DNA from 2 places in the Clostridium sp. X genome. Region 1 is predicted to be linked to the other one. Evidence: riboswitches for the same ligand, from Rfam matches in the RefSeq annotation. Region 1 holds a riboswitch; the other holds the start of a gene.
What was found. Region 1 has a riboswitch for cobalamin ahead of cobT (nicotinate-nucleotide--dimethylbenzimidazole phosphoribosyltransferase). Riboswitches for the same ligand answer to the same signal wherever they lie in the genome.
Positions count from the first base shown of each region.

Region 1 (15,130 bases):
CTAAACACTACGTGTTTGGCAAAGCGACCATCACAAATCGAAGATTTGGATGTCTGCTTTTGTTCTTTGAAAATTGCACAGTGAATATTAAGAAATCTACTATAACTAAGTAATTAGTTTTAGTAATAAATCTCACTCAGTATATCTGAGGAGTGAAGTCTTGTATAACATTTATGTTTACAAGCGTCTAACGATCAAGTTAGAAAGGGCGCACGGTGAATGCCCTGGCACTAGGAGCCGAAGAAGGACGCGATAAGCTGCGATAAGCTACGAGTAGGCGCACACAGCCTGTGATTCGTAGATTTCCGAATGGGGAAACCCACATGATAAACATCATGTACTATATACTGAATTCATAGGTATATAGAGGTACACTCTGGGAACTGAAACATCTAAGTACCAGAAGGAAGAGAAAGAAAAATCGATTCCCTCAGTAGCGGCGAGCGAAAGGGGAAGAGCCCAAACCAGAAACTTTGTTTCTGGGGTTGCGGATAGATCATAACGCTTCAATCTTTTTAGTCGAAGAGAACTGGAAAGTTCTGTCGTAGAAGGTAATAACCCTGTAGGCAAAAAGAAGAGAGAAGTAGATCTACTCCAGAGTACCACGAGACACGTGAAACCTTGTGGGAAGCTGGGAGGACCATCTCCCAAGGCTAAATACTACCTAGTGACCGATAGTGAAGCAGTACCGTGAGGGAAAGGTGAAAAGAACCCCGGAAGGGGAGTGAAATAGAACCTGAAACCGTGTGCCTACAATCGGTCGGAGCACGTTAATGTGTGACGGCGTACTTTTTGTAGAACGGGCCAGCGAGTTACGATATGTAGCAAGGTTAAGCACCTACGGTGCGGAGCCGAAGGGAAACCGAGTCTGAACAGGGCAACTAGTTGCATATCGTAGACCCGAAACCGGGTGATCTATCCATGGCCAGGATGAAGCGGAAGTAAAATTCCGTGGAGGTCCGAACCACGTTGGTGTTGAAAAACCATGGGATGAGCTGTGGATAGCGGAGAAATTCCAATCGAACTCGGAGATAGCTGGTTCTCCTCGAAATAGCTTTAGGGCTAGCGTCGGGTAATTAAGTAGTGGAGGTAGAGCACTGAATGGGCTAGGGGCTGACAACAGTTACTGAACCCTATCAAACTCCGAATGCCACATACTGGTACCCCGGCAGTCAGACTACGAATGATAAGATCCGTGGTCAAAAGGGAAACAGCCCAGACCATCAGCTAAGGTCCCAAAGTGTAAGTTAAGTGGGAAAGGATGTGGGATTTCTAAGACAACTAGGATGTTGGCTTAGAAGCAGCCACTCATTTAAAGAGTGCGTAATAGCTCACTAGTCGAGAGATCCCGCGCCGAAGATGTAACGGGGCTAAAACTTACCACCGAAGCTATGGATGTGTACTACGTACACGTGGTAGAGGAGCTTTCTGCACAGGTAGAAGCCATATCGTAAGGAGTGGTGGACAGTGCAGAAGTGAGAATGCTGGCATAAGTAGCGAGAAACAGGTGAGAATCCTGTTGGCCGAATATCTAAGGTTTCCTGGGGAAGGCTCGTCCTCCCAGGGTTAGTCGGGACCTAAGCCGAGGCCGAAAGGCGTAGGTGATGGACAACTGGTTGATATTCCAGTACCACCAAAATGCGTTTGACAAATGGGATGACGCAGGAGGATAGGATGTGCGCACTATTGGATGTGCGTCTAAGCACTTAGGATGTTGAGTAGGCAAATCCGCTCAATTTAAGTCTGAGGTGTGATGGGGAGCCCTATGGGCGAAGTATCTGATTCCACGCTGCCAAGAAAAGTCTCTATGGAGCAAATTGGTGCCCGTACCGCAAACCGACACAGGTAGATGAGGAGAGAATCCTAAGGCCGTCGGAAGAATTGCTGCTAAGGAACTCGGCAAATTAACCCCGTAACTTCGGGAGAAGGGGTGCCTCCGAGAGGAGGCCGCAGTGAACAGGCCCAAGCAACTGTTTATCAAAAACACAGGTCTCTGCTAAAGCGTAAGCTGATGTATAGGGGCTGACGCCTGCCCGGTGCTGGAAGGTTAAGGGGAATGCTTAGCGCAAGCGAAGGTATGAACTTAAGCCCCAGTAAACGGCGGCCGTAACTATAACGGTCCTAAGGTAGCGAAATTCCTTGTCGGGTAAGTTCCGACCCGCACGAATGGCGTAATGATTTGGGCACTGTCTCGGCAGCAAATCCGGTGAAATTGAAGTGCAAGTGAAGATGCTTGCTACCCGCGGTTGGACGGAAAGACCCCGTAGAGCTTTACTGTAGCTTAGCATTGCATTTCGGTATTGTCTGTACAGGATAGGTGGGAGACTAAGAAGCGAGAGCGTCAGCTTTCGTGGAGTCGTCCTTGGGATACCACCCTGACAGTACTGGAATTCTAACTGGCGGCCATGAATCTGGTCACAGGACATTGCTAGGTGGGCAGTTTGACTGGGGCGGTCGCCTCCTAAAAGGTAACGGAGGCGCTCAAAGGTTCCCTCAGCGCGGTCGGAAATCGCGCGTAGAGTGTAAAGGCAGAAGGGAGCCTGACTGCGACACATACAGGTGGAGCAGGGACGAAAGTCGGACTTAGTGATCCGGTGGTTCTGTATGGAAGGGCCATCGCTCAACGGATAAAAGCTACCTCGGGGATAACAGGCTGATCTCCCCCAAGAGTCCACATCGACGGGGAGGTTTGGCACCTCGATGTCGGCTCGTCGCATCCTGGGGCTGTAGTCGGTCCCAAGGGTTGGGCTGTTCGCCCATTAAAGCGGCACGCGAGCTGGGTTCAGAACGTCGTGAGACAGTTCGGTCCCTATCCGCCGTGGGCGTAGGAAATTTGAGAGGAGCTGTCCTTAGTACGAGAGGACCGGGATGGACTGACCTCTGGTGCACCAGTTGTTTCGCCAGAAGCACAGCTGGGTAGCTATGTCGGGAAGGGATAAACGCTGAAAGCATCTAAGCGTGAAGCCCACCTCAAGATTAGATTTCCCATAGCGTAAGCTAGTAAGATCCCTGGAAGACTACCAGGTTGATAGGTTAGGGGTGTAAGTGCAGTAATGTACTCAGCTGACTAATACTAATAGATCGAGGACTTGATCTAAACATTAAATTCACTGTGCAATTTTGAAAGAATAATGGAAAAAAGATAGTATATCTTTTTCTATCTTTCATATAATATAAATAATGTATTCCGCGATAGCTCAACGGTGGAGCACTCGGCTGTTAACCGATAGGTTGAAGGTTCGAATCCTTTTCGCGGAGCCATGATCTGGTGATTATGGCATGAAGGATACACCCGTACCCATCCCGAACACGATGGTTAAGCTTCATAGCGCCAATGGTACTGCACTGGAGACGGTGTGGAAGAGTAGGACATCGCCAGGTAAGATAAAAGAACTAAGCATTTTACTTAGTTCTTTTTTATTTTACAATAAATTAATTCTATATAAATATACAAAACTAACTTGAATGAATATTTTATAAAGTTTATAATTAAGATACGAGATTATAAATCATTATGAAAATAAAATTTAATATTTGATCTGTCATTGGTACTTTAAGTTTAATAGGGAAAACGGTGTAAAGCCGTTGCAGCCCCCGCTACTGTAAACGGAGACAAATCCATTGCCACTGGTATTATATACTGGGAAGGCTGGAGGAGAGCGACCCGTGAGCCAGGAGACCTGCCATGATGAATAGCTTATCCTTCGGTGGGAAGGTAATTTGCAGCGTATACTAATAAAAATTAAAGATTATTGATAGTATATTTATGTAATTTTTTTGAAGACATCCCTCACCTTAAGGTGGGGGATTTATTTTTTAACTAATAGAGGAGAAAATTTTATGAAGTTACTTAAAGATACATTAGATTCCATAGATCCATTAAATAAAAGAGCAATAGAAAAAGCACAGAAGAAAATTGATAATCTTACTAAACCCTTAGGAAGTCTTGGAGCTTTAGAAGACATTGCAGCAAAAATTGCAGGTATCAAAGGAGATATGAAATATAAAAAATATAAGAAAAATATAATAATTATGTGTAGTGATAATGGTGTAGTGGAAGAAGGAGTAAGTGTATGTCCTCAAAGTTTTACTAAAATTGTTACAGACAATTTTATTGCAGGTATCACAGGTGTATGTGCTCTTGCAAAATATTATAACTCTGATTTAGCTGTAGTAGATGTAGGCATAAATGCTGATATGGATAATGAAGAAATAATACATAAAAAAATTGCTTATGGAACTAAAAATATAGCCAAGGAAGCTGCTATGACAAGAGAACAGGCAATTAAAGCAATTGAGATAGGCATTGAAACTGTAGATAATCTAGTGAAAGAAGGCTATGAACTTTTTGGTACTGGTGAAATGGGAATAGGCAATACTACTACATCAGCGGCAGTAATAAGTAGTCTTACAGGACTTTCACCAGATATAATTGTTGGTAAAGGTTCAGGACTTACAGAAAGTCAATATGAAAATAAGAAAAAGGTAGTAAGTAAAGCTATAAAAGTAAATAAGCCTAATTTAGAAGATGTAATTGATGTGATTTCTAAAGTAGGAGGCTTTGATATTGCAGGGCTTTGTGGATGCTTTTTAGGAGCAGCTAAAAATAAATTACCTATAGTTATTGATGGATTTATTGCTTCAGCGGCAGCTTTATGTGCTTACAGATTAAATTATTTATGTAGAGAATATATTTTTGCCTCACACTTATCCGCAGAACCAGGAGCTATATATGTTATGAAAGAGATGAGCTTAGAGCCGATGATAAATTTAAAAATGAGATTGGGAGAAGGCAGCGGATGTCCAATGGCTTTCGATATAATTGAAGCAGCTTTATTTACTATGGAGAATATGGGAACTTTTGAAGAAGCTAAGATTGAAAAGGCGTGTTTAGTAGATATTAGATGATGGTTGAGAATAAAGGAGTTTAAAATATGAATATGGTAATTGGTTTATAGGTAGTATTGTATATGGAGGAGATTAACATGGCAAATACTGTGCTAGAAACAGAAGGAGGATACAAATGAAAAAGGCTATATTGGTTATAAGTTTTGGTACAACCCATCATGATACTAGGAGGGTTACCATTGATAAAATAGAGGATAGGATTAAAGAGAATTTTAAGGATTTTCAGGTAAGAAGAGCTTATACAGCTCATGGAGTAATTAAGGTCCTTAAGGATAGAGATAATATAAATATAGATACTCCAGAAGAAGCTATGGAAAAGCTTATCTTAGAAGAGTTTAAAGATATAATAGTTCAGCCACTTCATATTATTCCCGGCGTAGAATATGATTACGTATCAGAAATAGTAAGATACTATCAGTACAATAATCCACAGGTAAATATCAAATTAGGAAGACCAGTACTTTATTATAAAGGTTATGAGGAAGGTCAACCAGATGATTACAATATATTTATAGATGCAATAAAACCTATTATAGATACAAGTGAGACTATACTATTTATGGGACATGGAACTATGCATCCTTCAAATGCTTGTTATTTATGTCTTCAAGAAGTTCTAAGGAGTCATAATTACACAAATACATATATTGCTTCAGTAGAGGGATATCCCACTATAGAAAATATTATAAAGATACTAGTAAAAGATAGACGACACACTGTAAGACTTGTGCCATTAATGTTAGTTGCAGGAGAACATGCTAAAAATGATATGGCAGGAGATGAAGAAGACTCATGGAAGAATATTTTAATAAATGAAGGCTTTGATGTGAAAGTCTCTTTAACTGGTTTAGGTGAAGTTATAAAGTTTCAAGATATATATATTCAACACATTAATGATGTAATAGAAAATAAATATGAATATCTAGGAAGAAATATAAAAGGAATAAAATTATTATAAGTAGGTGAAGTTAGTGGCGAAAATTATGGTACAAGGTACCGCCTCATCTGTAGGTAAGAGTATATTAGTAACGGCACTCTGTAGAATATTTAAACAGGATGGATATAGTGTATGTCCATATAAGTCTCAAAATATGTCCCTAAATTCTTATATAACTTTAGATGGAAAAGAGATGGGAAGAGCACAAGTACTACAAGCTTATGCAGCAGGGTTAGAGCCAGAAGTGTATATGAATCCAATACTTTTAAAGCCAACTACTGATAGAAAATGTCAGGTGATTTTAAAAGGAAATGTATATTGTAATTCTTCAGCTATGGAGTATCATAATATGAAGCTTGAGTTTAGTAGTATGCTTAAAGAAGATTTTGAAGTGCTTGAAAAAAGATTTGATATTATAGTTATGGAAGGTGCAGGAAGCCCAGCAGAAATAAATTTAAGAGATAGAGATATAGTAAACATGGGAATGGCAGAGCTTGTGGATGCTCCTGTACTATTAGTAGGTGATATAGATAAGGGTGGAGTATTTGCCTCTTTAGCAGGGACAATGCTTTTATTAGGTGATGATGAGAAGCTAAGAGTAAAAGGCACCATAATAAATAAGTTCAGAGGAGATATAGATATTCTAAAACCTGGTCTAGATATGATTGAAGAAATTATTAAGGTTCCTTGTGTTGGAGTAGTTCCTTATTTTAAATTAGCACTAGAAGATGAAGATGGAGCAATAGAGTTTAATAGTAAGGTAACTAATAAAATAGACATAGCAGTAATTAAGCTGCCACACATATCAAACTTTACAGATCTAGATGCTCTTAAGATAGAAGAGGATGTTTCAGTTAGATTTATAACTAATGATGAAGAGTTTGGAAATCCAGATATGCTTATAATCCCAGGAAGTAAAAACACTATAGAAGATTTAATGTATTTAAGAATCTCTGGATTAGAGGATACTATTAAAAATTATTCACAATATGGTTTTATCCTAGGAATCTGCGGAGGATATCAAATGTTAGGAAAAACAATAAAGGATCCTTATGAAGTAGAAACCTCTTTAGGTGAAATAGAAGGTATGAACTTATTAGATGTGGATACAATTTTTGAGAAAGAAAAAACAACTACTAGAGTTGAGGCAAAGTACAAAGAATCATATTTATATGGTTATGAGATACATATGGGGGTATCTACTTATGGAGAAGATGTTACACCTTTATTTGAAATAATAAATAAAAATGGTGAAGATGTTAGCTACTATGATGGAGCAGTAAATGAAAAAGAAAATATTATGGGTACATATATCCATGGAGTTTTTGATGGGGCAGCTTTCAGAGAGTATATTGTAAATAAGCTTAGAAGAAAAAAAGGATTAAAAGAAAAATCTTCTGTAGTATATGAGAGTCTTAGGGAGAAGGAACTTGATAAACTAGCAGATATAGTTAGAGAGAACATAGATATAGAAAATATTTATAAGATCATGGGGTTGAAAAAATAATATGAGAAGTTTAGTTATATCTTCTAATAGTAGTGGTGGTGGAAAGACAACTATAACCTTAGGAATAATGAAAGCTCTTATAAATAGAGGTTTTAAGGTACAAGGATATAAAGTAGGACCAGATTATATCGACCCGGCCTTTCATTCTTATATTACAGGTAAAGCTTCAAGAAATTTAGATTTTTTCCTAATGGGAGAAGAAGGAATAAAAGCGGCTTTTTCAAGAGGTACAGGAGATTTTGGTGTTATAGAAGGAGTTATGGGCTTTTATGATGGTAAAGGAATAGAGACAACAGGTTCTACAGCTCACGTATCTAGAATACTAAAGACACCAGTAATTTTAGTTATATCTCCTAAAGCACAAAGTGCAACCTTATGTGCAGAGATAAAAGGCATAATGAAATATGAAGAATCAGATATAAGAGGAATAATATTAAACAATATAAGTGAAAACTATTTTAAGTTATTGAAGTATGCTATAGAAAAGAATTGCAATGTTCAGGTGTTAGGCTATGTACCAAAGGATGAAAGGCTAAAATTAGGAAGTAGGCATTTAGGACTTATCCAAAGCAGTGAAGTTAAGGATTTAGATAAAAGAATAGAGCTGTGTAGTGAATTAATTGAAGAATATGTTGATATGGAAAGGCTTATAGAATTGTTTAAAGAAACTCCTAGATTTAAAGATCATTTTCATTTAAAGAATTTAGGAATAAAAATCGCAGTGGCAAGAGACAAAGCTTTTAGTTTTTATTATAAAGAGAATATAGAGCTTTTAGAAGAACTAGGAGAAGTGATATACTTTAGTCCTTTGTATGATGAAAGAATTCCAGAAGGCATTGACTTATTGTACATAGGTGGAGGATATCCAGAGATTTTTATAAAAGAACTTAGTGAAAATAAATCTATGCTAATTAGTATAAGAAATGCTTTAGAGTCTGGAGTTAAATGTTATGCAGAATGTGGTGGACTTATGTATCTTACAGATAATATAGAAGGTCATGAAGCTGTAGGATTTATTAGTGGAGAAGTTGAGATGACTAAGAGTCTTCAAAACTTTGGATATGCTCAGATTGAAGTTAATAAGGACGATACAATATTACCAAAAGGTTTTAAAATTAATTGTCATGAATTTCATAAATCCAAAACTAGTAGCATTGAAGAAAAGATTTATAAGATAACCAAAACTATGTATGATGAGACAATTAAAGAGTGGGAGTGTGGATATCATAAAAAAAATGTTCTAGCAACTTATGCTCATATACACTTCTTTAACAATATACACTTTTTAAAATATTTTACGGAAAAAGGATATTGTGAAAACAACTTTAAATAAAAGTACAAATAAATAGTAAAAAATATAACATTAGGACTTACTTATAAGAAAGGTAGAATACATATGGGGAACTATATAAAAGCACCTATGGATATTGAGGAAAAAAGCTTTCAAATAATAGGAGAAGAGATAGGTTTTCATAATCTAGATGATAGAGAACTTAGTATAGTAAAAAGAGTAATACATACTACTGCAGATTTTGATTATAAGAGTATTATCTACATAAGAGACGGCGCTATTGATAAAGCACTTGAATTATTAATAAAGGGAATGATCATATATACAGACACGAAGATGGCTTTATCAGGGATAAATAAGAAAGCACTAAGGGAATTAAATTGTGAAGTGAAATGTTATGTAGATGATGAAGAAGTAGCTAAGATAGCAAAGGAAAGAGGAATAACACGTTCTATGGCAGCAGTAGAAAAAGCGGTAGATGATGGAGTAGAATTCTTTGTATTTGGAAATGCTCCAACAGCGCTTTTTAGACTTAAGGAATTAATAGAAGAAGGAAAAAGCAATGCAAAGTTTATAATAGGAGCACCAATAGGTTTTGTAGGTGCTGCTGAATCAAAAGAAGAAGCAGAAAAACTTCCACTTCCTATGATTACTATAAGAGGAAGAAAAGGAGGAAGTACCGTAGCTGCAGCAATTGTAAATGCACTTATGTATTTAATTGTTGATAGGAGTAACTAATATGCTAGACATGTATATAACTTTTAATGGCAAAAAATTGAGATGTGGATATACTACAGGTTCTTGTGCAGCGGCAGGAGCTAAGGCTGCTACAGCTATATTATATGGAAGTGAACATATAACTAATGTAAAGATAGACACACCTAAGGGAATAGAACTTATAATACCTATAGAAAAGATAGTAAAGGGTGAAGAATTTGTAGAGTGCTGTGTTATTAAAGACGGTGGAGATGATCCAGATATAACACATGGATTAGAAATATGGGCAAGAGCAGAGAGAAAGTCTAGTGGATATACTTTAAAGGGTGGAACAGGGGTAGGAGTTGTGCAGGGTGAAGGGCTTTATGTGAAAAAGGGGGAATGGGCAATAAATCCTGTACCTAGAGCTATGATAGAAAAGGAAGTTAAAGAAGTATTGCCTCATAACAGTGGAGTTGAGATTACTATATTCGTCCCTAGGGGTGAAGATGTTGCTAAAAAAACTTTTAATCCAAGGTTGAATATAGTAGGTGGAATATCTATTTTAGGAACTACAGGAATTGTAACTCCTATGTCAGATGAAGCACTTAAAGAATGCATAGCTTTGGAAATAAGACAGAAAATAGCTGATAAAGGGCATAAGGACTTGATATTTGTATTTGGAAATATGGGAGAAGATGTGCTAAAGAAATTAGGTTTAGAATTGGATAAAGCTATAACCATATCTAATTTTGTAGGTTTTTCATTAAATTCTGCTCTAGAAAATAACATAAATAAGATTCTTATAGTAGGGCATATAGGAAAGTTATGTAAGGTTTCAGCGGGCTGTTTTAATACTCATAGCAGAGTATGTGATGTAAGAATGGAAGTTATTGCTCTTGAACTAGCGCTAATAGGAGCACCAAAAGAGTTAGTAGAGGCTGTATATAATGAAAAGACCACAGAGGGAGCTATAAAAATTATAGAAGATAAGTATAGTTCAATATATCATGCTATTGGTGAAAAGGTAGAGAAGAGAATGAAGCAGTTTACTTATAACAGTATAGAAGTGGAATCCATTATGTACTCTATGGAAAAAGGAATACTTTATGATGGAAGAAAGTGCTAGGGAGTGAAAGCTTGTATGAAGTTAAATATAGTAGGTATAGGTCCAGGAGATAAAAAATATATACTTCCTATAGCTATAGAAACTATAGAAAATAGCCATTTAGTTATTGGATTTAAAAGAGCAATTGAAAGCATAGATTTTATTAAGACTAAAAAGATGCAAGTGGAAACATTAAAAGAGATTAATGATTTTATATTAAGAAATGATAAAAAAATAATTTCTATAGTAGCCTCAGGAGATCCAGGTTTTTATGGTATCTTAGAGTACATTAAGAAAAATTATAAGGGTCATATAGAGATAGTGCCTGGTATAAGTTCTTTCCAATACTTTTTTGCTAAGATAAAAAAATCATGGCAAGGAATACCACTAGGTAGTCTGCATGGTAGAGAGCAAAACTTTGTTGAAATAGTAAAGCGTGAAAAAATATCCTTTTGGTTAACAGATAAAGTGAGCACACCTTCTTATATATGTGAAAGACTAATAGCAGAAGGCATTAAAGGAACTATGTATATAGGTGAAAATCTGTCTTATGAAGATGAGAAAATAACTATAGTTGATTTTAGAAAAGCTTTAGATATGAAATTTAGTGAACTTTCTGTAATCATAATAGATAGAAAAGGGGAAGAAGCATGATTTATATTAAAGATGATGAATTCATTAGAGGAAACTGCCCCATGACTAAAGAGGAAGTGCGAATATTAAGTATTGCTAAGTTAGAGCTGAAGAATGATTATGTAGTGGCAGATGTTGGAGCAGGGACAGGCTCTGTAAGTATTCAAATAAGCAAGATATGTAATTTGGGAAAAGTTATAGGAATAGAAAAAGATAAAGAGGCCTTAGAAGTTTTATATAAAAATAAAGAAAAGTTTCAGGCAGATAATTTTGAAATCATAGAAGGGTTAGCTGAAGATATAGAAATATATGAAAAGTTTGATGGAGTTTTTATAGGTGGAAGTGGTGGAAATATAGAAAATCTTATAGAGAAATACGGTAACATGCTTAAAATTAAAGGTAAAATGGTTTTAAACTTTATAACTTTAGATAATGTCTATAAGGCTTTAGAAAAATTAAAGAAACTGGGATACAAAACTGAATGTTCTCAAATTGCAATAAGTAAAACTAGGGGAGATAGTTTAATGCTCATAGCAAACAATCCAATATTTATTGTTTCAGGAGAAAAACAAGTGTAATAAACTAAGGAGGATTCATATGGCTAAATTATATGGTGTAGGTGTAGGGCCAGGAGATAAAGAGTTACTGACATTAAAGGCAGTGAGAATTATAGAAAGTTGTAATGTTATAGTTGTGCCAAGTGCAATGTCAGGAGGAAAGAGTATTGCACTTGAAATAGCTGAAGACTTTATAAAAAAAGATTCAGAAATATTAGTAAAGCATTTCCCAATGGGTGGAGAAGAGCAAGAGCAAAAGATATATGAAGCTTTTGAAGCAATAGAAGATAGATTAAAAGCTGGAAAAGATGTAGCATTTTTAACTATAGGAGATCCATTTGTATATAGTACATATATATATCTACTAAATCATATTGAGAAAAAAGGATATGAAACGGAAACAGTACCAGGAATAACTTCATTTTGTGCTTGTGCAAGTATTGCAAAGGAACCTTTAGTAATAGGAGATGAAGCCTTAACAATTATACCTGCAAACCAAATAGATAATATTAAAGATGAAAAGAATTTAGTTATAATGAAAGTTTATAAAAATGAAGAGAAGGTTATTGAAGATTTGGAAAAGAAAGGTTTTGAATACGTATATGTAAAGAAAGCTGGAAGAGAGGGCCAAGAGGTTATAAGAGATAGGGAAAAAATTTTATCAAGTAGAGAATACATGTCTTTAATCATAGCCCATAGAAAAGATTAAAATAGCTACAAGGAGGGAAAATCATGGTTCATTTTGTAGGAGCAGGTCCAGGGGATGTTGATTTAATAACGGTTAAAGGTAGAAGAATATTAGAACAAGCAGATGTAGTTATATATGCAGGTTCCTTAGTTAGCAATAAACATCTAGACTTTTGCAAAGAAGGTGTAGAGATTCATAATTCAGCCTCTATGACCTTAGAAGAAGTTGTAGAGGTTATGAAAAAATCAGAAGAAGAAGGAAAGTCAGTGGTAAGACTTCATACTGGAGACCCATCTATATATGGTGCCATAAAAGAGCAGATGGATGAATTAGAAATACATAATATCAGCTATGAGGTTATACCGGGGGTAAGTTCATTTACTGGGGCTGCAGCTGCTATAAAGAAGGAGTTTACGTTACCTTCTGTAAGTCAAACAGTTATACTTACAAGAATTGAAGGAAGAACTCCAGTACCTAAAGAGCAGGACTTAGAAATCTTAGCAAGATGTAATGCTTCCATGGCAATATTTTTATCAATAGGTATGATAGATAAGGTAGTTGCAAAATTAAAGAAGGGTTATGGTAGAAATGTACCTATAGCTGTAGTAGAAAAGGCCACTTGGGAAGATGAGAGAATAATTATTGGCACCTTAGATGATATTTCAGAGAAAGTAAAGGAAGCAAATATAACTAAGCTTGCACAAATATTAGTAGGAGATTTTATTGAGTGTGATTATGATAAAAGTCTTCTATATGATAAAAGTTTTACTCATATGTTTAGGCAGGGAGAAAAATGAGGATTGCAGGAGTAACTTTTACACCACAAGGTGAAATGATAATTAAAAAACTAAAGGAGTACATAGAAATACACCATTATTTTAAAGACGAGGATTCAAGTTTTAATATAAAAACCTTAGGAAAAAAGCTAATGAGTGAATATGAAGGCATAATATTTGTGGGTGCAACAGGTATTGCTATAAGAACTATAGCACCATATATTACAACTAAGGATAAGGATCCTGCAGTATTAGTAATAGATAATGAGGGAAAGTTTGTAATCTCACTACTAAGTGGTCACTTAGGTGGGGCCAATGAACTTACTTTAAAGGTTAGTAGTATACTAGAGGCACAACCTGTAATTACTACTGCTACAGATACCTTGGGGATAGAAGCTCCAGATATTATTGCTATAAAAAATAATTCTAAAATAGAAGATCTAGTTAAAGCAAAGGATATTTCAGCTTTACTAGTCAGAGGAGAAAAAGTAGCATTCTTTAGTGATGAAGATTCTAATTATCTTCCTTCAGGCTATGTAAAGTTAACAAAAAATAATGAGGATTTTAAAGGCCTTGTATATATAACCAATAAAAAGAATCATCCTAAAGTTGATGATTTACCTAAAGATATAAAGGCATTGAAGTTAATTAAGAAAAATATAGTACTAGGAGTTGGCTGTAGAAAGAATTATAGCTCAGAAAAAATGTTAAACTACGTCAAAAAAGGCTTAGATGAATACAATATAGACATTTCTGCTGTAAGACTTATAACTACTGTAGAAGTTAAAAGTAATGAAGAAGCTATACTGAATCTATCTAATACATATGGATGGCCAATTAAGACTTGGGCCCTAGATGAAATAAGAAGGGTGCAGGATAAATTTATAGGTAGTGATTTTGTAGAAAAAACTTTAGGAATTAGAGCAGTGTGTGAACCTACAGTGGATTTATGTGGAGCAAAGATTATTGTAGATAAAATAGCCTGTGATGGAATGACACTTTGTATAGGTGAAGGAGAATAGCTATGATAGGACTTATACTAGGTACAAGTGAAGGAAAGGAAATTCTCAGAAAATTAAATAGATTTACAGATGATCTCTTTGTAACCACTGCAACTTCCTATGGCGAGGAGCTATTAAAGGATTATAAATACAAATATATAAATAGTTCTCCACTTACAAAGGCGGAATTAGAAAAAAAACTAACTACGTATAGGGTTACAACTCTAATTGATGCTTCTCACCCTTATGCTACAGAGATAACAGAGAATACAAAAAAGATTTGTAAGGAGAGAAATATACATTATATAAGATATGAAAGACCTTCTGTTATTAAAGAATATTTAAAATATAAAAATGTAGAGCTTATTGAAAACCTAGAGGATTTAAAAGAAATATTAATTAAATATGGTATAAATGGTACTATATTAAACACCACTGGAAGCAAAAATGTAGATAAATTTATAAATCTTAAAATTCCAAATAGAATAGTACACAGGGTTCTTCCCACAGTAGAATCTATAGAAAAGTGTTTAAATTCTGGAGTTAAAGTTGAGGATATAATTGCAATAAAGGGGCCAGTAGGCTTAGAACTTAACACAGCTTTTATAAAGGAATGTAGGGCAGTGGCTTTAATACTTAAAGACAGCGGTATTGCTGGAGGTACGGAGGAAAAAATCATAGCTGCTATTAATGAAGGAATACTAGTTTTTGTTGTAAAAAGAAAAGATAGTAGTAACAGTGATACTAAGTTCAGCGATATAGATAAGCTTATAGAGTACATATATGAAATAGATAAAATTCATTTTGAGAGGGAGAAATAGATGGGGAAATTATATGTTATAGGAATTGGACCTGGTGGCATTGAACATATGACAATGAAGGCTCGTAAAGCCATTGATGAGAGTGAAGTTATTGTTGGATATGTAAAATATATAGACATGATAAAAGAACTAGTAGAGGATAAAATCATATACTCTAATGGAATGATGGGAGAAGAAGAGCGTTGCAAAGAGGCTCTAAAGCTTAGT
Region 1 covers NZ_CM146912.1:2,962,944-2,978,073, reverse strand. Annotated here, with positions in the region: rRNA gene ACX0KU_RS14960 (23S ribosomal RNA) at 193-3,097, shown strand; tRNA gene ACX0KU_RS14955 (tRNA-Asn) at 3,187-3,261, shown strand; rRNA gene rrf (5S ribosomal RNA) at 3,265-3,381, shown strand; cobalamin riboswitch at 3,529-3,702, shown strand; gene cobT (nicotinate-nucleotide--dimethylbenzimidazole phosphoribosyltransferase) at 3,841-4,908, shown strand; gene ACX0KU_RS14940 (sirohydrochlorin cobaltochelatase) at 5,024-5,866, shown strand; gene ACX0KU_RS14935 (cobyric acid synthase) at 5,880-7,352, shown strand; gene ACX0KU_RS14930 (cobyrinate a,c-diamide synthase) at 7,354-8,685, shown strand; gene ACX0KU_RS14925 (precorrin-8X methylmutase) at 8,749-9,381, shown strand; gene cbiD (cobalt-precorrin-5B (C(1))-methyltransferase CbiD) at 9,383-10,468, shown strand; gene cbiE (precorrin-6y C5,15-methyltransferase (decarboxylating) subunit CbiE) at 10,484-11,101, shown strand; gene cbiT (precorrin-6Y C5,15-methyltransferase (decarboxylating) subunit CbiT) at 11,098-11,658, shown strand; gene ACX0KU_RS14905 (cobalt-factor II C(20)-methyltransferase) at 11,678-12,346, shown strand; gene cobM (precorrin-4 C(11)-methyltransferase) at 12,370-13,122, shown strand; gene cbiG (cobalt-precorrin 5A hydrolase) at 13,119-14,123, shown strand; gene ACX0KU_RS14890 (cobalt-precorrin-6A reductase) at 14,126-14,923, shown strand; gene cobJ (precorrin-3B C(17)-methyltransferase) at 14,924-15,130, shown strand, end outside.

Region 2 (15,130 bases), 650 kb from region 1:
GTATATTTGTAAGAAGTACAATAGTTAGGGCAAGTACTGTCATTGGAACTAATGTTACTGTATAAGAAACTAATATTTTAATAAGTCCTTGTATTGTAAAGGTATTTGAATTAAAAATAAGACCTATTATGGTTGAAAAGACCATTACAAATATAAGATTTACTAAAACAAATAATAAGATAGCACTTATTTTTGCAGTAAAGAATTTTAACCTTGTAACTGGTCTTGTAATTGTAATTTTCATAGTGTTTTGTGAAAACTCTCCAGAAAAACTATCAATAGTAACAAGTGCAGTAAATAAAGGGAGAATTGTATTAACAACTACAGAAAGTACAAGTAGGGGGAACTCCATGTTAGAAACTCCACGAACTCCAAAACCGCTTCTTAAGATAGTAATGGATAGTTGTCCAAGTATAATGAAAATAAGTGACATAGAGGCTGCCACCATAACTTTTTTCTTTTTATATAGTTTTTCCAGCTCGTTGGTTAAAGCCGCTTTAAATTCTGCCATTTCTTTCTACCTCACTAATAAAATAATTTTCAAGGGAAACATAGTTCTTTAATATATTTTCAGTAGTATCTACATTAAGCATTTTACCATTATATAGTATTCCTATACTGGTACAGGTAAGTTCTACATCATGAATGAGATGGCTTGATATAAAGAAGGTGGTTTTTTCTCTCTCAGAAAGATCTTTTATAATATTTCTCATATGAATCATTCCTTCAACATCAAGTCCATTTAAAGGTTCGTCCAATATTATTACTTCAGGTCTTGATAGTATTGCAGCTGCAATTCCAAGTCTTTGCTTCATTCCAAGAGAAAATTTCCTTGGTTTTTCATTTTTGTATTTTATGAGTCCTGTAAGTTCTAAAACTTCTTCTATTCTTTTACTATCCACGTCTTTATAGTATCTTGAAAATTGTTTTAGATTTTCAAAGGCAGTTAAATAGGGGTAGGATTCAGCAGTTTCTATAATACAACCTACTTTTTTCATAGCTCCCTCAAAGTCTTCAGATATACTGTGACCTAAAATTTTAACATCACCGCTATCAGGAGTTACAAGTCCGGTCATAATTTTCATAGCTGTTGTTTTACCAGCACCATTAGGTCCTAAAAATCCGAAGATTTCACCTCTATGTATATCCAGGTTAATATCTCTTATACCTCGTCCATTTTTATACACTTTGGAGAGGTTTTTAATTTCAATAACTTTTTCCATTTGCATACCTCCAAAACTTAATTTAAGAAAAAACAGTGACAATTTTTTATATGTATTAGGTACTAAGCACTAGAAAACATAGTTTTGAACTATGAGAATAAACTCTTCTAGTACCTAGTACCTCTCAATTATAAGTTGAAAATTTTAATTTATAAACTTTTTAGTTTATTCAAATACTCTTTTATAGTCGTTATCGAATAATAAATTAGAACCACCAAATCTTTCATTCATATTGAAATATACTTTTCCAGCATGTTGATCTATATATATATTTCCTTCAACCTTATTACCAGAAGAAGTAGCAGTAAAGTTTGCATTTAAATCTTTTTCTTGGAATTTTGCATTAAATTTAAAGTCTTTTTTATTAGCTGCATATTCTTCGTAACCGGAAGCATACTTTTCGTAATGTCTTCCTACAATAGTTGTTTCGTTTATTTCAGTTATTTCTATAAACTTTTCACCTATTTTTTCAAATTTATCTTCTTTTTCAAGGACTATATCAGTTTTGTATGTTCCTACATATTTTTTAGGATTAGATAATTTGCTATAATCTTTTTCTATATTTTTTTCTACCTTCTTACCAGCAAGATTAGGTCTATTAACAGCAGTTGAGTTAACACCATATAGTTTTCCAGATAGCTCAAAAGTTAGGGTATGCTCTTTTCCATTATCATCTTTACCAGATATTGTTCCAGTACCAAGTAAGTTTTCTATTAATCCATCTTTGTTTACAAGCATATGTCCTGTAATTTCTTTTACAAATATATCTTTTGTAATTTTAGGCATAAGATCATCTGTGTTTTGTCTATGACTGAATTCATTTTTAGATTGAAAAGATACTACTGCATTAATTAAAGCTGGTATCTGAGACTCACTTAAAGAACCAGATAATTCTTTACTTCCATCAGATTTTTCATTAACTATAACATAATCTTTTAAATTACCTACAAGAATATCTGCTATTCTTTCAACATCTTCAGCACCTTTTTCCTTAAATGGGTTTGTAAAGATGTGACCTTCTTGAGGAGTTGTAAATTCAGTTACATAATAAACAGCTTCATTATTATTTTTGCTTATACTTCCGTTTTTGTCAGAGAAGTTGTAGTAATCAAATGTCTTTTTACCATCAATACTTGTTGTTATGCTTTCTGTGGCTTTTTTTGAAACATCATATTTATTTAAAGATTTTTCAGAGGCTATAACATTACCATCAGCCTTTACTACAAAAGACATATCCATTGTATAACTAGAAAGTTTAGTAGTAGCACTTTCAGCTGTGTATTTTATAGAATCCTTTAGTACGTCATAGCCAGTTTTAGATGCTATTTCAGCAATAGCTGTAGTAGCAAGCATTGTTGTACCAAGAGCGAAACTTAAAATCATTGCGGTTTTTTTCTTGAATTTCATTTATAAAACTCCTTTTTATTTAAAATTTGTTAATGACATGAAGGTCCTTCATAATTCTATTATAAAGTATATATATCTACTTTCTATAAATTAATTATAAACAAAGTATAAAGTTTATGATATCATTTATTATAAAAACAGTGGAGTGGGAGATCAAATTTCATGAACTTGTATTTAGTGAGGCACGGAGAGACCCAGAGTAATTTCCAGGGGAGATACCTAGGCAGTTTTGAAGATGAATTATCATTAAAAGGTATAGGTGAAATTAAAAGAACAAAAAACTTTATTAAGCATATACGCTTTGATAAGGTATTTTCAAGTGAAAGAAAAAGAGCTATTGATACAGCGAAAATTTTAGAATATACAGAAATAGAATGTGATTATAGATTAAATGAAAGAGATTTTGGGATTTTTGAAAATAAGACATATAATGAAATATGTGATAATTACTCTATGGAGCAAAAGGCTTGGGAAGAGAACTGGATAGATTATAGGATTCCACAGGGAGAGAGCGTATCAGAAACTTATAGTAGAGTAGTAGAATTTATGAAATCCTTAGAGAAGGAAAATTATGAAAACTGTCTTGCTATAACTCATGGTGGAATTATAAGATTAATTTATTGTTATATACTTGGAGGAGATTTAAAAAACTTTTGGAAGTTTGTTTCAAAAAATGGTAGTGTATCAATAATTAAATTCCAATATGATAACTGGTACATTGATTCAATTATACAGTTAGATGCAATGGAGAGTGAAGGTAATGAGTAAGATAACTTTAGTAACAGGAGGAAGCAGAAGCGGTAAAAGCAGCTTTGGAGAAGGGCTATTTAAAGGGAAAGATGAGGTTTTATATATTGCCACTTCAATTATCACTGATGAAGATATGAAAGAAAGAGTTGATATTCATAAAAGAACAAGAAATCAAAATTGGGAAACCTTTGAGGGATATAGAAATTTACATAAGGTTATTAAAGAATCAGAGCATAAATATATTATTCTTGAGTGCGTTACCACTATGATAACCAATTTAATGTTTGATAAATATAGCGATTTTGATAATATATCTAAGAAAGAAATTGAGAATTTAGAAGAAGGTATTAGTGAACAAGTTATAGAAATAATTAATGCTTCTAGAAAGTTTCATAAAGAGATTGTAATAATAACAAATGAAGTCGGCTTTGGGCTTGTATCGGAGTACAAGCTTGGAAGAATCTTTACAGATATATCAGGTAGGATAAATCAACTATTAGGTAAGTTATGTGATGAGGCATATTTAGTGGTATCAGGATTATCTTTAAAAATTAAATAAATACAGGGAGGTTATATGAAAAAATATTATTATGATTTTTTACTTATGTTTCAAATATTAACGAGAGTGCCTATAAATAAATCACTTCCTTGTGAAAAGAGCAATTTCAGAAATGGAGCAAATTTCTTTGCTTTTATAGGATTATTGATTGGACTATGTCAATATGGATTATATATAGTATTATCTAGAGTAATTCCAATAAACTTTGTAGTTATACTTATAATTATCTTTGAGATATTAATTACAGGAGCACTACATCTAGATGGATTTGGCGATACCTGTGATGGTTTCTTTGCTTTTAAAGGTAGTGATAAGATAATAGAAATAATGAAGGATAGTAGAATAGGTACATTTGCTTGTGTAGGCTTAGTATTAAATATTTTGATAAAGTATCAAGGGTACGGACTCCTTTTAGTGAAGTATAGAGTCATAGGTATACTTCTAATACCTATGATAAGTAGATTTTCTATGATATTTCTTAGCTATATTGGAGCTCCAGCTAAGGAAAATGGTTCGGGGAATTTGTTTATTAACACTGTAACTTTAAGGGAAGTAATAGTAAATGTGGTATTTGTCTTAATTATAGGGCTTCTGTTAAACGCTATTTTAAAAACTGTAATATTGTTAATCTTAGCGATAGTTACAACTAGTTTATTTAATGCACTATGTAATTCTAAGATTAAAGGGGTTACCGGTGATAGTTTAGGGGCTAATAACGAGTTAGTTGTGTTAATATCATTGATGATAATATAAATTATTTGACAATATAGAGAAAAAAAATTATACTTAAGCAGACATCCTAAATCTATGATTTGAAGTGAGTGCCTTACTCAGTAGAGTACTCATTCTAGCAATGAGAAGGAGTTTCATAATTAATAAAACTAACAAAACATAATATGAATTTTAGGTGCTTTTTTATGAACAAAGTGAAAAGGAAATGCGGTTAAAATCCGCAACAGCCCCCGCTACTGTATTTGATGACAAATCTTTGGGATCCACTCTAACTATAGGGGAAGGAAAAGATGAGGAAGATTCATAAGTCAGGAGACCTGCCTAAAATTAGTCTTAAATATGCTTTCGGAGGGAAGGTCTATTAGAATATACATATTTATTAAAGATAGAGCATTTTAGTTTTATTTCACTCTAAGATGTTTATTTTTTAGTTATAAGTTAATTCTAGTGGCAGTACGGATAAAGCGTACTGCCACTTTCCTTTTAAGCAGATTTTAAGATTTGCACTAGATTTTAAAAATGGTAACAAAGTAGAAGGGTATTTGAAAGAGAATTAAGAGGAGGAAAATAATATGAATTTATTAAAGGATACAATTGAAAGCATAAGTGGAGTGGACAATGTGGCAATGGAAAGAGCATGGAAGCATATTGATAATCTTACTAAACCGCTTGGGAGTCTTGGAAAACTTGAAGAGATTGCAGCAAGGTTTGCTGGAATTACAGGAAAGGTTTTTAATGAGGTAAAGAAGAGAAATATAATTGTTATGTGTTCTGATAATGGTGTATGTGAAGATGGGGTGAGTTGTGTCGATCAAATAATTACTGAAGTTATGACAAATAGTATTCCAGAAATGAAAACTGGTGTTGGGGTTTTAGCTTCCTTTGCTAATGCAGAGTTAACTGTTGTTGATATTGGAGTTAAAGGAGAAATTGCAAACCCTAAGGTAATAAAGAGAAAAGTGGCTAATGGTACAGCAAATATGTGCAAGGGACCAGCTATGACTAGGGAAGAAGCCATAAAAGCAATAGAAACTGGTATAGAAATTACGGACAAGCTATGTAATGAGGGTTATGACTTGTTTGGAACTGGAGAAATGGGTATTGGAAATACATCTACTAGTGCAACTATTATAGCTTCACTTTTAGATGTAAATATAGAAGAAATAGTTGGTAGAGGTGCTGGACTAACTGAGGAACAGTTTACAGTAAAGAAGAATGTTTTAAAAACAGCTTTAGAGGTTAATAATCCTAATAAAGAGGATGTTATTGATGTGGTGGGTAAAGTTGGAGGATTTGATATTGCTGGAATGTGCGGATGCTTTTTATCAGCAGCTAAGAATAAAAAACCAATAGTTATAGATGGAGTTATCTCATGTGCAGCAGCCCTTTGTGCATATATTTTAAAACCAGAATGTAAAAATTATATGTTTACATCCCATAAGTCAGATGAAAAAGCTGTTAATTATGTGTTTAACTATATAGGACTTGAGCCTATTCTTCATTTAAATATGAGACTTGGAGAAGGTAGTGGATGTCCCCTTGCTTTTAATATTATAGAAGCAGCACTTCATGTAGCTAATAATATGGCTACTTTTGAAAATGTAGGTATAAGCGATGAGTCAAAGGATAAATTTGTTGATATTAGATAAATAAGAATGATGGGTAGCTTTGCAGAAGATGTAAATACTAGTGATAAGGAGGGGAAGTAATGATAAAAAAATTGGAAAAAGGATATGTTCAAGTATATACAGGTAACGGAAAAGGCAAGACAACAGCGGCAGTAGGGCAAGCAATAAGAGCAGTTGGAAATGGTTTAAAGGTATATATGCTCCAGTTTCTTAAAACTCACCCAACGGGAGAACTAGAGGTTGCAAAGCTAATCGGAGAGGACTTTCAGATTTTTAGATTTGAGAGTAAAAAAGGTTTCTTTTGGAATCTTACTGAAGAAGAAAGGATAACTTTACAGGAAGAAGTGAAAGAAGCGTATAATTTTGCTATGGAAGTAATTAAAAATAATAGCTGTGATGTATTTATCTTAGATGAAATAATGGGAGTTTTATGGAATAAGCTTTTAAGTGAGGAAGAGGTTATAAAACTTATAGATAATAAGCCTGTTAACATGGAACTAATTCTAACAGGAAGAAATGTTCCAGATTCAATTAAAGATAGAGCAGATCTAGTAACAGAAATGAAAGAAATAAAGCACTACATGGAACAGGGAGTTCGTGTAAGGGCAGGAATTGAGTTTTAAATGAAGGTTATTACAAGGTATCCGGGAAGTTTTGGAGAAGTGATTCAAGGAAAAATTAACAATAAAGATATGCTCTTATCCTGTCCTATAAATGTTTATACAACTGTAAAACTATTTGAAAGTAGAAAGCCTTATAGAAAGTGTAAATGGGTTAAGGCTGATAGATTCTTATATAATATTTTAAAAGGATGGAATTATGAAGAGTATTATAAAAGCTTAGATATTAATATCTTTTCTAAAATCCCTACTGGAAAAGGTATGGCTAGCAGTACTGCAGACCTTTGCGCTACATATTATTCTCTTTTAAAGATGTTTGAAAAAGATTTTAATGAAGAAGAGCTTATTAGAGAGTGCATAAACATAGAGCCTACTGATAGCATAATATTTAAAGAAATGACCTTATTTGATTATAAGAAAGGCCTTTATAAAGAAAAAGTAGGTAAGTATCTAAGATATAATATATTAGCTTTTGAAGGAAAAGATAAGATAAATACTGTGGAGTTTAATAATAGGAAGTTACCTGATTTAAGTGATACAACTGATCTTTTTACTATATTAAAAGAAGGAGTATCAGAAAATAATTTAGAAAAGTTTGCTTACGTTTCTGAAGAGAGTATAAAGAGAAATCAGAATAGACTTAACTATGAATGGATAAGTTATATTGAAAATATAAAGGAACACACTTCAGGACTTGGAATTATAGGAGCACATAGCGGTAATGTACTAGGAATAATATATGAAGATGAAGAAAAATTAAAGCAAGCAATTAACTTCATTAAAAAGAAGAATTTCTATAAGTTTTATACTATAAAAACTCTAGAGAGTATAGAATAAGTATTGAAAATTTTGGAAATAGTTAAAGGTTTTCAGCATATATATAATGGTAAAAACAATATGCTGGAGGAGACTATGATTCAAGATAAAATAGAAATAATGTACAATTATGATAAGAGAGAATTAAATGAAATCATAAAAAAGTTAGTTACTACAAGAATATCAATAGATAAAAAAGAATTAGAAAAGACCTTTAAGCAAAGTAATAGAGAAATTCACATATTTAAAGGAGTTCTCAAATGTAATGAATGTGGTGGAAATATGTTTTATAACGAGAGGTATAAAGGATATAAGTGTGCAAACAGTCAAAAAATAAGGGGAAGATGTACATCACATTCTATTAAAGAAGAATATTTATTAGAAGCTATAAAAGAAAGTATTACAGATTGTTTAGAAAATAATATAGATATAGAAGAGTTATATAAAATGGAAAACAAGAAGGCTATAACAGCAGATGCTTATAAAAAAGAACTTAAAAAGATTCAAAGAGAGTTACAAAAGATAGAGAGCCAATTTGAAGTGATGTATTCTGAGGAGATAAGTGGTATAACAAGCTATAGAAATTTTGAAAACTTGATGAGAGCTTTACAGAAGAAACAACAGTTTTTAATAATAAAACAAGGGAATGTAGAGAGTTTAAAATTAAAAAATGAAGATGAAAGTGAAATATACTATCAAATCTGCAAAGAAGAAGTGGACAAGATACTAGGCTTTAAGGATATTAACAGGGAGTTTATTGAGGCTTTAGTAGATAAAATTGTTATCTCGGAAAATAAGGCACTAAGAGAGAAAAAGGTAGATATATATTATAGATTTAAAGGTTAAAAAGTATTAATACTAAATTTATTTAGCTGTATTTTAAATTTAGTATTAATACTTTTTTTGATTTTAAAATTCATTTGCAACCTTGTGAAGATGTTTTAATAATTAAATTTGTTATTTAAGGATAGTTTTAGGATAGAATTATACCTTATAAGTTATATTAATTTAAGAGGTTCTTAAAGTTGATATCCAATAAATTAAAGGGTATTATTAAAAAAGAACTATAAAGGAGTATAAGAAAATGTGGGTATTTAGTTTGTTTCTTGTTATTGTGTTAGGTATTATTTTGGTTTGCATGAAATTGTCAAATAAAATTATACATCCTGAAAAGCATCTTTGTGAGGAAGTTACAACTGATTTAGATAAAGAAGAAGTATATATAGATTCCTCCTATGGATATAAGATGTATGGAGTTTTTTTTCCTAATAAAAATACAAAAAAATTTATTATTATATGTCATGGGTTTAAGTGCTGTATATATAACTCTATGAAATATATGCACATATTTTTAAAAAGAGATTTTAATGTTTTAGTTTATGATAATAGATATCATGGATTAAGTGGAGGGAATGATGTGTCCTTTGGGTATTTTGAAAAGTATGACTTAAAGGCATGGACGGACTGGCTAGTAAATAGGTTTGGGGATGATATCATAGTTGGAACCCATGGCGAGTCAATGGGAGGAGGAACTGTTCTCCAAAATATAGCTATAGATTCTAGAATAAAATTTTGTATTGCAGATTGTGCTTATTCAGATGTTACTAAACTTATGAGGTACCAACTAATAAAACGATATAAGTATGAGTGGTTATGCTGTTTAATGCCATTAATCAGTATGATAGTTAAGATAAGAGCTGGATGGAACTTTAAAGAGGTATCTCCAATAAAGAAATTAGGTGAAGTAGATACCCCGGTAATGTTTATACATGGAAAAGCAGATGACTATGTTCCAACTTATATGAGTGAAGAGATGTATAATGTAAAGAAGGGAATTAAGGAAATATATATTGCTCCTAATTCTCATCATGCAGAAGCTTTTTCAAATAATATTGAAGAGTATGATAGAAGAGTAGGAGAGTTTTTAGATAGGGTGGTGAAGAGTTAAATGAGTTTAAGACTTATTTATGGCCGTGCAGGTTGTGGAAAGAGTGCACAATGCGTAGGGGAAATAAGAAAGAGATTAGAAGATGGAGAAGAGAAACCATTAATTTTAGTTGTTCCAGAACAGTTCTCATTTCAAGCTGAAAAAAGTGTTGTAAAAGCTATTAAAGGTACAGGAATTATAAATGTAGAAGTTACTAGCTTTGAGAGAATGGCATATAAGGTGTTTAATGAGGTTGGAGGGGCAACCAGAAGTCGGATGGATTCTTCAGGTAAGCTTATGTTAATCTTTAGTATTATGAATAGATTAAAGGAGGAACTTAAGCTTTTTGGAGCAGCTGCAGATCAACATGGATTTGTAACTACAGTGTCAGATATTATTACAGAATTTAAAAGATATGATATTACTCCAGAAGAGCTTGAAAACTCACTAAGTCTAATTAACGATGATAGATTATTAAAAGATAAGATTTCGGATATAATTAAGATTTTTGCAGAGTTTGAAAAAAGTTTACATAAAAACTACATAGATAGTGAAGATGAACTATCTATGCTTTATCACAAATTGGAAGAGTCTACTCTATTTAATGAAGCAGAGATATGGTTTGATGAATTCACCTCCTTCACTCCCCAGCAGTATAAGGTCATAGAAAGACTTTTAGGAAAAGTAAAAAGAGTAAATATAACCCTTTGTATGGATTCCCATAATGAAATGGATAGCACAGATGTTTTTGCTCCAGTTAAAAATACAGAGCAAAGACTACGTAGTATTGCAGGTGAAAATAATTATGCTATTGAAGAAGATAAAATATCAGAAAGTACATGTAATGATAGATTTAAAGGTAGCATGGAAATTAAATATTTAGAAGCAAATTATTTCAAGTATCCCTATGAACAATATAAAGAGAAAACAGAGGATATTAAAATAATTAGAGGGCTAAATCAATATGCTGAAGTAGAGAAAGTAGCTATGGATATTATTAAAATGGCAAGAGAAGAAAAGCTGAGGTTTAGGGATATAGCAGTTATAACCAGAGATTTAGGAGCTTATGAAAAGATAGTAAAGACAATATTTCATGAATATGAAATTCCCTATTTTATAGATAACAAACATGAAATAGATGATAACCCTCTTATAGTATTAATAACTTCTGCACTAGAAGTCCTCAATAGAAATTGGTCTTATGAGACTGTGTTTAGATATCTAAAGTCAGGACTTATAAATATTAATAAGGAAGATATAGATATTCTAGAGAACTATGTAATGGCTTATGGAATAAGAGGAAAAAACAAATGGAATAACCTTTGGGAATATGGAAACGAGGAACTTTGTAATAGGGTAAATAATATAAAGCTTCAAGTTACTAAACCTTTAAATAAACTTAGTGAAGATTTAAAGGGTAAAAAGAATGTAGAGGAAATATGTACTGCCTTATATAATTTTTTATGTGAAATTGAAGCTAACAAAATAATAGAGATATGGGTTAGAAAGTTTAAAGAAGAAGGAAATCAAGTCCTGGCAATGGAGTATAGTCAGATTTGGAATATGGTTATAGAGCTTTTAGATCAAGTAGTAGACATATTTAAAGAAGAAAAACTTGAGCTAAAGGAGTTCACAAAGATTCTATCCTTAGGGTTTGGTGAACATAAGATGGGGCTTATTCCACCATCTCTTGATCAAGTTCTAGTTTCAGATGTGGAGAGAGTTAGAACCCATGAAGTTAAGCTTTTATATATTTTAGGAGTTAATGATGGAGTTTTTCCAGCGGTATCAAAGGACGAGGGAATACTTACGGATTCAGATAGAAATAAACTTAGAACAATAGACATTGAAATTGCAGAAGATACTAAGTCTAAGAGCTTTAATGAACAGTATTTAATATACAGAACATTAACTATTACTTCAAAGTATTTAAGAGTATGTTATTCTATTGGAGATTTTGAGGGGAAGGCCCTAAGACCTTCTATTATTATATCAAGATTTAAGGCTCTATTTCATAAAGTAAAAGAAGAGGGAGATATAGTAGAAGGAAATGATGAAGAAAGTCTTGAGTACGTTTCAAGAGAAGTTCCTACTTTTAATAAACTGGTATCTATACTGAGAAGAGATAATAATAAGAACTCAAGCCCTCTTTGGAGTGATGTTTTTGATTGGTACTCATCCAATAATGATTGGAAAGATAGATTAAAGGTAATTTTTTCAGCGGCTGCTTATACAAATGATGTAGAGCAAATAAGAGAAGATAAGATAAGAAAATTATATGGAAATAAATTATATTTTAGTGTATCTAGAATAGAAAAGTATACTGAGTGTCCTTTTGCTTTTTATGTTCAATATGGATTAAAAGCAAAAGAAAGAAGAATTTTTTCTATAAGTGCTCCAGACTTAGGTACATTTATGCACAGTGTTATTGATGAGTTTTCTAAAACTGTGGATGAAAATTCTCTTAAGTGGTACGAAATAGATGAGGCATGGTGTAGAGATACTGTAGCTAGAATTGTAGATGAAAAGTCTAAAGAGGTATCAGAGGGAATATTTGATAGCTCTCCAAGGTATAGATACTTCACAGAAAGATTAAAGAGAGTTCTCATTAAAGCTATTCTTATCATAGTAGAACACCTAAAGAGAAGTGGTTTTCAGCCTATAGGATATGAAATAGGTTTTGGTGAGGGGGAAGCTTATCCGCCTATTCATATAGAGCTTTCTAATGGAGAAAAGGTTCAGCTTATAGGAAGAATTGATAGAGTTGATAAACTAGAACTTCAGGGCAAGGAATATTATAGAATAATAGATTATAAATCTGGAAATAAAGAGTTCAAGCTATCAGACGTATATTATGGACTTCAAATGCAGCTTCTAACATATTTAGATGCAATACTTTCAAATGAGGAAGTTAACATGACAGATGAAGTAATTCCGGGAGGGGTCTTATATTTTAAGGTAGATGATCCTATTATAAAGGGAAGTAGAAGTATATCAGATGAGGAAATAGAAAAAGAGATTATGAAGGCTCTAAAAATGAAAGGGCTTTTAATTGCAGATCCTGAAGTTGTAAAGGAAATGGATAGAGAGATAGAAGGGGCATCACTAATAATTCCAGCAAGAATTAATAAAGATGGTAACCTTGGAAAATCTTCTGTTGGAACGGAAGAACAATTTAAAATGCTTAGAGAACATGTAAAGGAAAATCTAGTGAAGGCTTGTGAAAATATGCTAAAGGGAGAAATAAAAATTAAGCCTTATAAAAATAAGGATTTCTCTGCTTGTATTTACTGTCTATATTCATCTATATGCCAATTTGACAATGGATTTGAAGACAATAACTATAAGGTTATTGAAGATAAGAAAGACGAAGAAGTATGGGAATTATTAAGAAAAGAACATGAAATAAAAGAAGAGGATAGAAAAGAGGTGAAATGATTTGGAGGAGGTAAGATGGACCAAGGAACAACAGGCTGCCATTGATACTCATGGGTGTAATCTACTTGTTGCTGCAGCGGCAGGCTCAGGAAAGACAGCAGTTTTAGTAGAGAGAATAATAAAGATGGTAACAGATATAAAAAATCCAATAGATATTGATAGGCTTTTAGTTGTAACCTTTACTAATGCAGCTGCCGCTGAGATGAAGGAGAGAATAGCAAAGTCTATTAGTGATGAACTTATAAAGTATCCAAAGTCAGTTCAGCTTCAAAGACAATTAACTCTGCTAAACAGAGCTAGTATAACTACAATTCATTCTTTTTGTTTAGAGGTAATAAGAAGTAATTTTCACTATTTAGATATAGATCCGAGCTTTAGAGTAGGCGATACTACAGAAACTATTTTACTTAAAAGTGAAGTCATAGAGGAGATGTTTGAAGAGTTATATGAAGTTGAAAGTTGCAGCAAGGAATTTTTAGACTTAGTTGAGTTTTACAGCAACAACAGAGATGATTTTGCTCTTCAAAACATTGTATTAGATTTATATAATTTTGTAATGAGTTCTCCAAATCCAAAAGAAACCTTAAATTCTATGGCAAGTGATTTTGATGTAGAAGAGTCCTATGATTTTGGTGGTTCTAAATGGGCAAAAGTCATAATGGAAGATATAAAAATTGAACTTATGGGGCTTAAAGGTCTAATGGAAAGTGCTATAGATATAATAAATAGTACAGGAGGCTTAGACACATATCTAGAGAACTTTGAAGATGAACTAGCCATGATAAATGATTTAATATTAAGTTGTGACTCTTCTTGGGATAATCTTAAAACAGCTACTGAAGCTACTGACTTTAAAAAACTTAAAGCTTGTAAGAATTGCAAAGATAAAGAAAATCAAGACATAGTAAAAGAAATAAGAAATAAAGTTAAAAAGCAAATAAAAGAGGATATGAAGCAAAAGCTACTTTTATATGCTGGAGAAGAAACAACAAAGGATTTAAGAGAGTTATATCCAATAATGAAGGCTCTATCAGACTTAGTAATTAATTTTATGGATAGGTATGGGAAAGCAAAGAGAGAAAGAGGAATAATTGACTTCAATGACTTTGAGCATTTTTGCCTCCATATTCTTAGCATGCCGGAAGTGGCTTCTAGTTTAAGAGAAAAGTATATAGAAATACTTGTAGATGAGTATCAGGATAGTAATGAGGTACAGGAAGCTATAGTTAATTCTATTGCTAGAAAAGATGAAGTCACAGAAAAAAATATAAATGTATTTATGGTGGGAGATGTAAAGCAGAGTATTTATAGGTTTAGACAGGCAAAGCCAGAGCTGTTTTTAAATAAATATAATAGCTACTCATTAGATGAGGGAGAAAAGGAAAGAAAGATTACTTTATTTAAAAACTTTAGAAGTAGAAAAGAGATATTAGATTCTGTTAACTTTATATTTAAACAGATAATGTCCGTAAATATAGGGGAACTGGACTATGATGACAGTGAAGCTCTAAACTTAGGAGCTGACTACATGGAATATAGTGAAAAAGGGTCAGTTGTGGGAGGATCAATAGAGCTTAATATTATAGATAAAAGCAGTGATGAGGGACAGGAAGTATTTGTTGATAATAAAGAAGAGAATTTTAATGAAGATGAAGAAGTACTCTCTAAGATACAAATAGAAGCAAGACTTGTAGCTAAAAGGATAAATGAACTTATAAATGAAAGAGAAGAAGAAACTCTTAAAATATATGATAAGGATATAAAAGGATATAGAAAGGTAGAATATAGAGATATAGTAATTCTATTAAGAAGCACTTCAAGTTGGGCACCTGTATTTATGGATGAATTAAAGGAATATTTGGTTCCGGCTTATGCGGATGTGGGAAATGGATATTTTGAGGCCTTAGAAATTAGAACTATGCTATCACTACTCCAAATAATAGATAATCCAAGGCAAGATATACCTCTTATTGCTATATTACGTTCGCCAATTGGAGCATTCACGCCAGAGGAACTTATTGATATTAGAC
Region 2 covers NZ_CM146912.1:502,157-517,286, reverse strand. Annotated here, with positions in the region: gene ACX0KU_RS02510 (ABC transporter permease) at 1-511, opposite strand, end outside; gene ACX0KU_RS02505 (ABC transporter ATP-binding protein) at 498-1,223, opposite strand; gene ACX0KU_RS02500 (hypothetical protein) at 1,389-2,630, opposite strand; gene ACX0KU_RS02495 (histidine phosphatase family protein) at 2,793-3,398, shown strand; gene cobU (bifunctional adenosylcobinamide kinase/adenosylcobinamide-phosphate guanylyltransferase) at 3,391-3,939, shown strand; gene cobS (adenosylcobinamide-GDP ribazoletransferase) at 3,955-4,692, shown strand; cobalamin riboswitch at 4,828-5,010, shown strand; gene cobT (nicotinate-nucleotide--dimethylbenzimidazole phosphoribosyltransferase) at 5,244-6,320, shown strand; gene ACX0KU_RS02475 (cob(I)yrinic acid a,c-diamide adenosyltransferase) at 6,383-6,922, shown strand; gene ACX0KU_RS02470 (GHMP family kinase ATP-binding protein) at 6,923-7,756, shown strand; gene ACX0KU_RS02465 (recombinase zinc ribbon domain-containing protein) at 7,769-8,581, shown strand; gene ACX0KU_RS02460 (alpha/beta hydrolase) at 8,820-9,683, shown strand; gene addB (helicase-exonuclease AddAB subunit AddB) at 9,684-13,100, shown strand; gene addA (helicase-exonuclease AddAB subunit AddA) at 13,102-15,130, shown strand, end outside.
Region 2: another riboswitch for cobalamin. It lies ahead of cobT (nicotinate-nucleotide--dimethylbenzimidazole phosphoribosyltransferase); the one in region 1 lies ahead of cobT (nicotinate-nucleotide--dimethylbenzimidazole phosphoribosyltransferase).